2 regions of the Pantoea sp. PA1 genome follow, and region 1 is predicted to be linked to the other one. Evidence: predicted binding sites of a transcription regulator. Region 1 holds the regulator's gene; the other holds the start of a gene.

Region 1 (5,252 bases):
GGTAGTCGCTGAGATCGACAATCTGCTGCTCCAGCGCGCAGATTTTTTCCACATCGTCCAGCTGCTGTTTTTCGCGTTTCCACGTCTCACGCAGCGTCTGCAATTCCGCTTGGCTCTGCTGATGCGCTTTTTCCAGCGCGTGTAGCCTTTGCTGGCGCTGGTCCAGCTGCTGGTGCAGCGGCTGCCACTGCGTTGAGAGCAGCAGCAGTTGCTGACGCGCCGGACGGCTGCTCTGCAACTGGCTTAACGCCTGACGCACTGCAGCAGGCGGATGCTGCTCCTGAAGCGAAGTTAGTGCTTGCTCCGCCTGCGACAGCGCCTGGCGGGCCTGTTGCTCCGCCTGCTGGCGCGGCAGTGCCTGTCGGGCCTGCTGCTGCTGTTCCGCCTGCTGCGTGGCGATCTGCTGCTGCTGCTGATTGCGCTGTTGCGTCAGTCCCGCCAGCGTCGCTTCACGCTGTGCCAGCAGGGCAAAGTTTTCCTGCCACAGCGGCAGCGAAGCACCCCAGTGCGCCAGATCGGTCAACTGCTCACGTAACTGATGCTGTTCAGCCATCGCCTGCTTCAGGCGGGTCATCTGACGGGTCTGCTCCGCCAGGGTTGCCTGAGTCTGATCAAGATGCTGTTGCTGACGGGCGTTTTCCTGCTGCTGCTCCTCATTGTGCTGCTGCAGGGCGCTGATGCGCTGATCCAGCGGCAACACCTGTTCCGTCAGCAGGGTCTCCTGCTGCTGCTGTTCCTGCTGTGCCTGCTGGCGGGCAAGCTGAGTGGCCGCATAGCGCTGCTGATGCTGCTGATGCTGGCTCTGCGCCTGCTGCTGCTGATCCGTGAGCTGCTGACAGCGATGCGAGACCTGCTGCTGCTCGGTACGCAGGGCGTCGCGCTGCTGCAGCGCGCCCCGCAGTTTTTCAGCCGGTTCGCTGCGTGCCAGCCGCTGGCGATCGGGCTCAGCGGCCTGTAAGGCCGCGCTGGCCTGCTGCAACGCCGCCTCCGCCTGCTCACTCTCCCGCTGTAGCTGCTGTGCCTGTTGCTGCCACTGCTGTTGCTGTTGCGCCTGCTGATAGCGGCTGCTGAGCTGCTGTTCCGCCTGGTCCAGCCCGGTCAGCTGCTGTTGCAGCGCCTCGCGCGCCTCACTCTCCAGCAGGGTCATCGCGCCCGCCTGGCTGCGCAGCAGGTCCAGCTGGGTTTTCGCCTCTTTGTGGCGCTCATAAATGGCGGCTGAGATCAGGCCGTAGATTTCGGTGCCGGTCAGCTCTTCGAGAAGTTCGGCGCGTTCACTGGCTCTGGCATTGAGAAACGCGGCGAACTGGCCCTGAGAGAGCATCATCGAGCGGGTGAAGCGTTCAAAATCGAGCCCGGAGAGGGTTTCCGTCAGCTTCAGCTTGTCACCCACCTTATCGGCCACGATGGTGTTGTCGGCGCAGCGTGCCAGCTCAACGCGCGGGGCCTGCAGCTTGCCGTCGGCGGCACCGCGCGCGCGGTTCTGACTCCAGAAGGCGCGCCAGGCTTCACCCTTAATCTCAAACTCTACCTCAGCCAGACATTCCGCGCAGTCGCGGGTCATCAGCGGGTTCTGGCTCTGGGAGATCGCGCCCAGGCGCGGCGTCTGGTGGTAGAGCGCCAGGCAGATGGCATCCAGCAGGGTGGTTTTCCCGGCACCGGTGGCACCGGTAATGGCGAACAGGCCGTTGCTGGCAAAAGGTTCGGCGCGGAAATCGATAAACCATTCACCGCGCAGGGCATTCAGATTTTTAAAACGTAGCGTAAGGATCTTCATTGGGTCTCTTCCATGGCGGCCAGCGTCTGACGAAACAGGGTGGTCATCTGATCGATCTGCTCCGCCTCTAAGCCCTCATCCAGCGCCAGCCGGCGGGCGAAGACCTCTTCCACCTTCAGCTCGCTCAGGGTTTCATTGTCGAGCCGCGCCAGGCTCTGCTGCCGCTGTTCACGGCTGCGGCGCAATAGCAGCACCTCGACGGGGAGCGTGGCGGTCAGCGTTTCCACCTGCCGTTGCAGATCGCTGAGGTACTCCTGGGTCGTGACTTCGATATCGAGCCAGATCGGTTTCTCCGGCTGCTGCCCGCTGAAGGTGTTTAACTGTTCAGCAATCTGCGCCAGCGATCCTTTCAGCGCCTGCATCGGCTGAGTCTGCGGCACCACCAGCGGGGTGACCGCCTGCAGGCCGCTGGCCGTCAGCTCCAGCAGGAAGACGCTTTTTTCACTGCTCAGCTCATCAAAACTCAGTGGGATCGGTGAGCCGCTGTAGCGGATATGCTCGCTGCCGGCGACGCGCTGCGCGCGATGAATATGGCCCAGCGCAATGTAGTCGGCGGCGGGAAAGGCGCTGGCCGGGAAGGCGTCCAGCGTGCCGATATAGATGTCACGCACCGAATCGCTCTGGCTGACGCCGACGGTGGTGAGATGGCCGGTGGCGATCATCGGCAGCGCATGGCCCAGTGCCTGTGCTGCGGCGAAACGCTGCTGATAGTGGTGAGCGATCGCCTCCAGCAGCGAGGTCTGCTTGTCGCGTCCCGACTGACCCGCCCGGCTGCGCAGGATGTCGCGCGGCCGCAGGTAGGGAATCGCACAAAGCAGCGCCCCCGGTTCACCCTGACGGGTGTTGAGCAGCAGCACATCATCGTCCTGTGGGGTGGCGATCACCCGGGTATTGAGACAGGCGAGCAGCTCGCGCGACTCATTCAGCGTCGCCACGGAGTCGTGGTTGCCCGCCAGCACTATCAGCTGACAGCCGCTGGGCTGCAGCGCCACCACAAAACGGTTGAACATTTCGCGCGCGTAGCTGGGCGGCGTGCCGGTATCAAACAGATCGCCCGCGATAATCAGCGCATCCACCTGATGCTGTTCAATCTGGATCAACAGCCAGTCGAGAAACGCCTGATGTTCGGCCGCCCGGCTTTTGTTGTAGAAGAACTGCCCCAGATGCCAGTCCGCAGTGTGAATAATGCGCATGATGAGTCCCTGCCGTTGTGATTCGCCCGGCGATTATACTGGCTCTGCGGCCAAAGCAAAAAAGAGTCGCTGCACTGTCATAATTGATTACCTATGTGGTTACAGGCAGGTTATGTTTTTCATAAAAGTGTCACAAATCTGACGCATAATGGCGCCGCGAATCTCAGTGACAGCCGTCATAATCAGCAGGAGAAATAATGGCTAAGCGCATTTTGGTTGTGGAGGATGAAGCCCCCATCCGTGAAATGTTGTGTTTTGTTCTGGAGCAGAACGACTATCAGCCAATCGAGGCGGAAGATTATGACAGCGCCGTGGCCAGGCTGATCGAACCCTGGCCCGATCTGATTCTGCTGGACTGGATGTTACCGGGCGGCAGCGGCATTCAGTTTATCAAACACCTGAAGCGTGAGGCGATGACGCGCGACATTCCGGTCATGATGCTGACCGCCCGTGGCGAAGAGGAAGATCGGGTGCGCGGGCTGGAAGTGGGCGCGGATGACTACATTACCAAGCCTTTTTCCCCCAAAGAGCTGATGGCGCGCATTAAAGCGGTGATGCGCCGTATTTCACCAATGGCGGTGGAAGAGGTGATCGAGATGCAGGGGCTGAGTCTGGACCCCTCGTCGCATCGCGTGATGTCCGAAACCACGCCGCTGGAGATGGGCCCGACCGAATATAAGCTGCTGCACTTCTTTATGACGCACCCGGAGCGCGTTTACAGCCGCGAACAGCTGCTGAACCACGTCTGGGGCACCAATGTGTATGTAGAAGATCGCACCGTTGATGTTCACATCCGCCGTTTACGTAAAGCGCTGGAGATCTCCGGCCACGATCGCATGGTACAAACCGTTCGCGGAACAGGGTATCGTTTCTCTGCCCGCTACTGAACGGAGCCTTTACCGTGCTGGAACGCCTCTCCTGGAAGAGATTACTGACAGAACTGCTGCTGGCCTGTCTGCCCGCGCTGCTGCCGGGCCTGCTGTTTGGCGGGCTGGCCTGGTGGCTGCTGCTGAGCGTGCTGCTGGTGCTGCTGTGGCATTTTCATAATCTGATGCGGCTGTCACACTGGCTGTGGCTCGACCGCACCATGACGCCCCCTGCCGGGCGTGCCAGCTGGGAGCCGCTCTTCTATGGGCTTTACCAGATGCAGCTGCGCAACCGGCGGCGGCGGCGCGAACTGGGCAATCTGATCAAGCGTTTCCGCAGCGGTGCCGAATCGCTGCCGGATGCAGTGATCCTCACCACCGAAGAGGGCACCATTTTCTGGTGCAACGGACTGGCGCAGCAGCACCTTGGCCTGCGCTGGCCGGAAGACAATGGCCAGAATATCCTCAACCTGCTGCGTTACCCCGAATTCTCCCGCTATCTTCGCCAGCGCGATTTTGATAAACCCCTGACGCTGGTGCTGAACAATAAACTGCACATGGAATTTCGCGTCATGCCCTACAGTGAAGGGCAGTGGCTGCTGGTGGCGCGCGATGTGACGCAGATGCATCAGCTGGAAGGGGCGCGCCGCAACTTCTTTGCCAATGTCAGTCATGAGCTGCGCACCCCGCTCACGGTGCTGCAGGGCTATCTGGAGATGATGAACGACTCAGTGATGAGCGAACCTTCGCGCAGCAAAGCGCTCCACACCATGTCGGAGCAGACGCACCGCATGGACAGCCTGGTTAAGCAACTGCTGACGCTGTCGCGCATCGAAGCGGCCCCGGCGATCGACCTGAAAGAGAAGGTCGATGTGCCGGTGATGCTGAAACTGCTGCAGCATGAAGCCGCGACGCTGAGCGGCGGCCGCCACGACATCCATTTCCACACCGATCCCCATCTGAAAGTGTTCGGCAACGATGAACAGCTGCGCAGCGCCATCTCCAATCTGGTTTACAACGCGGTGAACCACACGCCAGAGGGCACGCGGATCGATATCAGCTGGCTGCGCGGCAGACAGGGCGCGATTTTCCGGGTCTGTGACAACGGGCCGGGGATCACGCCGGAACACATCCCGCGGCTGACCGAGCGCTTCTACCGGGTCGACAAGGCGCGCTCACGCGCCACCGGTGGCAGCGGGCTGGGGCTGGCGATTGTGAAACATGCCCTGAGCCACCACAACGCGCGGCTCGATATCACCAGCGTGCCGCATAAGGAGACCTGCTTTACCTTTACGCTGCCGGCAAGGTTGATTGTCAGCAGCGTGATGCAGGAGAATGCCGTTCATTAACCGCTGCCGGAACTCTGCCATGCGCCTGCTTCTTCTCTTCCTTATAACGCTGCTGCCGTGTCTGGCGCTG
Region 2 (5,252 bases), on a different contig from region 1:
CTTTGGCCTGAAGTACGACCCCAGCGACCGTATCATCTTCCTCTATCTGGTGGCGCTGCTGCTGGTGGTGGTGACGCTGTTCGTGATCAACCGGCTGCTGCGGATGCCGCTGGGCCGCGCCTGGGAAGCCCTGCGTGAAGATGAGATCGCCTGTCGCTCTCTGGGACTCAGCCCGACCCGCATCAAGCTGACCGCCTTTACTATCAGTGCCGCCTTTGCCGGATTCGCCGGCAGCCTGTTCGCGGCGCGCCAGGGCTTTGTCAGCCCGGAATCCTTTACCTTTGTCGAGTCCGCCTTTGTGCTGGCGATTGTGGTACTGGGTGGCATGGGATCGCAGTTCGCGGTGATTCTGGCTGCCATTCTGCTGGTGGTTTCCCGCGAGCTGATGCGCGATCTCAATGAGTACAGCATGCTGGTGCTGGGTGGCCTGATGGTGCTGATGATGATCTGGCGTCCGCAGGGCCTGCTGCCGATGAAGCGTCCGCATCTGAAGCTCAGAACCGGTAAACAAGGAGAAGAGGCATGAGTCAGCCTTTATTAGCCGTTGAAGGCCTGATGATGCGCTTCGGCGGTCTGTTAGCCGTAAACAATGTGGCGCTGGAGCTGCGTCCGCAGGAGATCGTTTCGCTGATTGGCCCTAACGGTGCCGGGAAAACCACGGTGTTCAACTGCCTGACCGGCTTTTACAAGCCAACCGGCGGCAGCATCACATTGCGTGACCAGCATCTGGAAGGCCTGCCGGGTCAGAAGATTGCGCGCATGGGCATTGTGCGAACCTTCCAGCACGTACGCCTGTTCCGTGAGATGACGGTGATTGAGAACCTGCTGGTGGCACAGCATCAGCACCTGAAGAGCGGCCTGTTTTCCGGCCTGCTGAAAACGCCCGCGTTTCGCCGCAGTGAGAGCGAAGCGCTGGATCGCGCGGCGACCTGGCTGGAGCGGGTCGGCTTACTCGACCTGGCTAACCGTCAGGCGGGCAATCTGGCCTATGGTCAGCAGCGCCGGCTGGAGATCGCGCGCTGCATGGTGACGCGCCCGGAGATCCTGATGCTGGATGAGCCGGCTGCGGGCCTCAACCCCAAAGAGACCCACGAGCTGGATGCGCTGATTGCGGAACTGCGTGGCGAACACAAGGTTTCGGTGCTGCTGATTGAACATGATATGAAGCTGGTAATGGGCATCTCTGACCGCATTTACGTGGTCAATCAGGGAACGCCGCTGGCTAACGGAACGCCGGAAGAGATTCGTAATAACCCGGATGTCATTCGCGCCTATTTAGGAGAGGCCTGAGATGGCAAATGCGATGTTAACCATTGAGAACGTCAGTGCGCATTACGGCAAAATTCAGGCGCTGCACAACGTCAGTCTTTACATCAATCAGGGCGAAATCGTCACCCTGATTGGTGCCAACGGCGCCGGGAAAACCACGCTGCTCGGCACGCTGTGCGGCGAACCGCGCGCGACCCAGGGCACCATTACCTTTGATGGCAAAACCATCACCGACTGGCAGACGGCGCGCATCATGCGTGAAGCGATTGCCATCGTGCCAGAGGGGCGGCGGGTCTTTTCGCGCATGACGGTGGAGGAGAATCTGGCGATGGGCGGCTTTTTTGCCAGCCGTCCGGACTACCTGTCGCGGATCAAGCGCGTGTATGAACTCTTCCCGCGTCTGGCGGAGCGTAAAATCCAGCGCGCCGGCACCATGTCCGGCGGTGAGCAGCAGATGCTGGCCATTGGCCGTGCGCTGATGAGCCAGCCGCGCCTGCTGCTGCTGGATGAGCCGTCGCTGGGACTGGCACCGATCATTATTCAGCAGATTTTCGACACCATTGAGCAGCTGCGCAGCGAGGGGATGACCATCTTCCTGGTGGAGCAGAATGCCAATCAGGCGCTGAAGCTGGCGGACCGGGGCTATGTGCTGGAGAACGGGCATGTGGTGCTGGAAGACACTGGTGCAGCATTACTCTCCAACGAAGCCGTCCGCAGCGCGTACCTGGGTGCCTGATGGGGCACGGCCTGGCTGGCTTGCCAGGTTCCGGTTGGGCAGTGCTCGCCATCCTCACGTACTACGTGTACGCTCCGGTGGCTGCGCGCTGTCCGCCCGCAACCTGCCTGCGCCGCCGACGGCCTTTGAAAGTGATGCGGAATGTGCCGACTACGGCCTTCAGCTTCAGTGAAGTGAAAGTCGCAGTCAGGCCTTTTCAGCGTCTAATCGCTCTGGATTTATGTAACTAAAAACTGGCAGCATGGGCGTTTTGCCGCCGCGCTGCCAGCGTCCTCTTTTCCTCAATAAAGCCTGTCACCCGCCTGTCATCTGCCTGTTATTAATCCGTCATTTTCCCGTGTCATGTTACTCCGCGAACCAGAAATCCGTGATTTCACGCGTATTTACCTGCACAGGAAAATTCTATGTCCGTCGTTACCTTTCGCCGTAGCCTGATGAGCGCGCTGCTCGGTCTGACCCTCAGCGGCCATGCCATCGCCGCCACCGAGATCCCTTTCTGGCACTCCATGGAAGGCGAGTTAGGCAAAGAAGTCGATTCGCTGGCTCAGCGCTTTAACCAGACCCATCCCGATTACAAAATCGTTCCGACCTACAAAGGTAACTACGAGCAGAGCCTGGCGGCCGGGATCGCGGCAGTGCGCAGCGGCAAAGCGCCTGCGGTGCTGCAGGTTTATGAAGTGGGCACGGCCACCATGATGGCTTCACAGGCGATTGTGCCGGTGCATCAGGTCTTCAAAGATGCCGGTATCCCCTTTGATGAAAAGCAGTTCGTGCCAACGGTCGCGGGCTACTACAGCAACAGCAAAGGCCAGCTGATCTCTCAGCCGTTCAACAGCTCCACCCCGGTGCTCTACTACAACAAAGATGCCTTTAAGAAAGCGGGTCTGAATCCCGATCAGCCCCCGAAAACCTGGCAGGAGCTGGCCACGGATGCCGCCGCGCTGCGTAAGTCGGGCATGAGCTGCGGCTACGCCAGCGGCTGGCAGGGCTGGATTCAGATCGAAAACTTCAGCGCCTGGCATGCGCTGCCCGTCGCCACGGAAAATAACGGCTTTGACGGCCTGGATGCGGTGCTGGAGTTCAACAAACCGGTGCAGGTGCGTCACATCGAAATGCTGGAAGCGATGAACAAAAAAGGGGACTTCACCTACTTTGGCCGCAAAGATGAGCCGACGGCGAAGTTCTACAACGGCGACTGCGGCATCACTACCGCCTCCTCCGGTTCGCTGGCCGATATCCGTCACTACGCAAAATTCAACTTCGGCGTCGGCATGATGCCGTATGACGACACCGTAAAAGGTGCGCCGCAGAACGCCCTGATTGGCGGAGCCAGTCTGTGGGTGATGAAAGGCAAAGATGCAGCAACGTATAAAGGCGTCGCGGAGTTCATGCAGTTCCTCGCGAAACCGGAAATCGCGGCGGAATGGCACCAGAAAACTGGCTACCTGCCGATTACCACTGCCGCCTATGAGCTGACGAAACAGCAGGGCTTCTACGACAAAAATCCGGGTGCAGATATCGCCACCCGTCAGATGATGAACAAACCGCCGCTGCCGTTCACCAAAGGCATACGTCTGGGCAATATGCCGCAGATCCGTGCCGTGATTGACGAAGAGCTGGAGAGCGTCTGGACCGGTAAACAGTCGCCGCAAAGCGCGCTGGATAACGCGGTCAAACGCGGCAACGAACTGCTGCGTCGCTTCCAGCAGCAGGTGAAGTAATCTGCCCGACAGGGCCAGTGCAGGCTGGCCCTCTCTCTTTCTGAATCAGAGTGCGCTATGTCTTCTTCTCGCCCGGTTTTTCGCACCAGCCTGCTGCCTTATCTGCTGGTACTGCCGCAGTTACTGATCACTGCGGTCTTCTTTCTCTGGCCTGCCGGTGAAGCGCTGTGGTACTCGCTGCAAAGCCTCGATCCCTTTGGCCTCTCCAGCCGCTTTGTCGGGCTGGAAAACTTCAGACGCCTGTTTGCCGATCCCTACTATCTCGATTCGTTCTGGACCACCCTGACATTCAGCGGCATGGTCACGGGGTTCGGCATGCTGTTTTCGCTGCTGCTGGCGGCGCTGGTCGATTATGTCGTGCGGCTGCGCCGCCTCTATCAGACCCTGCTGCTGCTGCCCTACGCCGTTGCGCCGGTAGTGGCCGCGGTGCTGTGGATGTTTCTGTTCAATCCCGGTCTGGGCCTCTTCAGCTACCTGCTGCACCACATCGGCTATGAGTGGAACTATGCGCAGAACAGCGGTCAGGCGATGTTCCTGATTGTTCTGGCGTCGATCTGGCAGCAGATGAGCTACAACTTCCTGTTCTTTTTCGCTGCTCTGCAGTCGATCCCGAAATCGCTGGTGGAAGCCGCCGCGATTGACGGTGCCGGGCCGGTGCGACGCTTCTTCAACCTCTCCCTGCCGCTGATTGCGCCGGTGAGCTTCTTTCTGCTGGTGGTGAATCTGATCTATGCCTTCTTCGACACCTTCCCGGTGATCGACGCGGCTACCGGCGGCGGGCCGGTGCAGGCGACCACCACGCTGATCTACAAAATCTACCGCGAAGGCTTCACCGGTCTGGACCTCTCCTCGTCGGCGGCGCAGTCGGTGGTGCTGATGCTGCTGGTCATCGGGCTGACGGTCATCCAGTTCCGCTTTGTTGAACGTAAGGTGCAATACCAATGATTGAGAATCGACGCGGGCTGGATCTCTTCAGCCACCTCGTGCTGGTACTGGGCGTGCTCACCATCCTGTTTCCGCTCTACGTCGCCTTTGTCGCCGCAACGCTGGATAACGAGGCGGTCTATCAGGTGCCGATGACGCTGGTGCCCGGCACCCATCTCTGGGAGAACGTCTCACGCATCTGGACTCACGGCGTCAACGGCAGCGGCCCGGCATTTGGTCTGATGCTGCTTAACAGCATGATCATGGCGCTCGGCATTACCTTCGGCAAAATCACCGTGTCGATGCTGTCGGCGTTTGCGCTGGTCTGGTTTCGCTTTCCGCTGCGCACGCTCTTCTTCTGGCTGATCTTTATCACCCTGATGCTGCCGGTGGAGGTGCGTATTTTCCCGACGGTGCAGGTGATTGCCGATCTCAATCTGCTCGACAGCTACAGCGGGCTGACGCTGCCACTGATGGCTTCAGCAACCGCCACCTTCCTGTTTCGTCAGTTTTTTATGTCGCTGCCGGATGAGCTGGTCGAAGCGGCGCGCATTGATGGGGCCAGCGCGATGCGCTTCTTTATCGACATCGTGCTGCCGCTC

The links. Region 1 encodes PhoB, which activates phosphate uptake and scavenging genes when phosphate is short. Its sites were predicted from a motif close to CTGTCATAAAACTGNCNNAT; they were not measured.
Region 2: ugpB (sn-glycerol-3-phosphate ABC transporter substrate-binding protein UgpB) is a predicted target of PhoB. The motif match lies at 2,319-2,338, and genes of this name have one in related genera.

What each region holds. Positions count from the first base shown of each region.
Region 1 covers NZ_JBXGEE010000001.1:97,204-102,455, forward strand. The annotation lists gene AC1V0D_RS00505 (SbcC/MukB-like Walker B domain-containing protein) at 1-1,774, opposite strand, end outside; gene sbcD (exonuclease subunit SbcD) at 1,771-2,967, opposite strand; gene phoB (phosphate response regulator transcription factor PhoB) at 3,165-3,854, shown strand; gene phoR (phosphate regulon sensor histidine kinase PhoR) at 3,869-5,182, shown strand; gene AC1V0D_RS00525 (PstS family phosphate ABC transporter substrate-binding protein) at 5,202-5,252, shown strand, end outside.
Region 2 covers NZ_JBXGEE010000005.1:103,718-108,969, reverse strand. The annotation lists gene AC1V0D_RS18085 (high-affinity branched-chain amino acid ABC transporter permease LivM) at 1-526, shown strand, start outside; gene livG (high-affinity branched-chain amino acid ABC transporter ATP-binding protein LivG) at 523-1,290, shown strand; gene livF (high-affinity branched-chain amino acid ABC transporter ATP-binding protein LivF) at 1,292-2,005, shown strand; gene ugpB (sn-glycerol-3-phosphate ABC transporter substrate-binding protein UgpB) at 2,410-3,726, shown strand; gene ugpA (sn-glycerol-3-phosphate ABC transporter permease UgpA) at 3,784-4,671, shown strand; gene ugpE (sn-glycerol-3-phosphate ABC transporter permease UgpE) at 4,668-5,252, shown strand, end outside.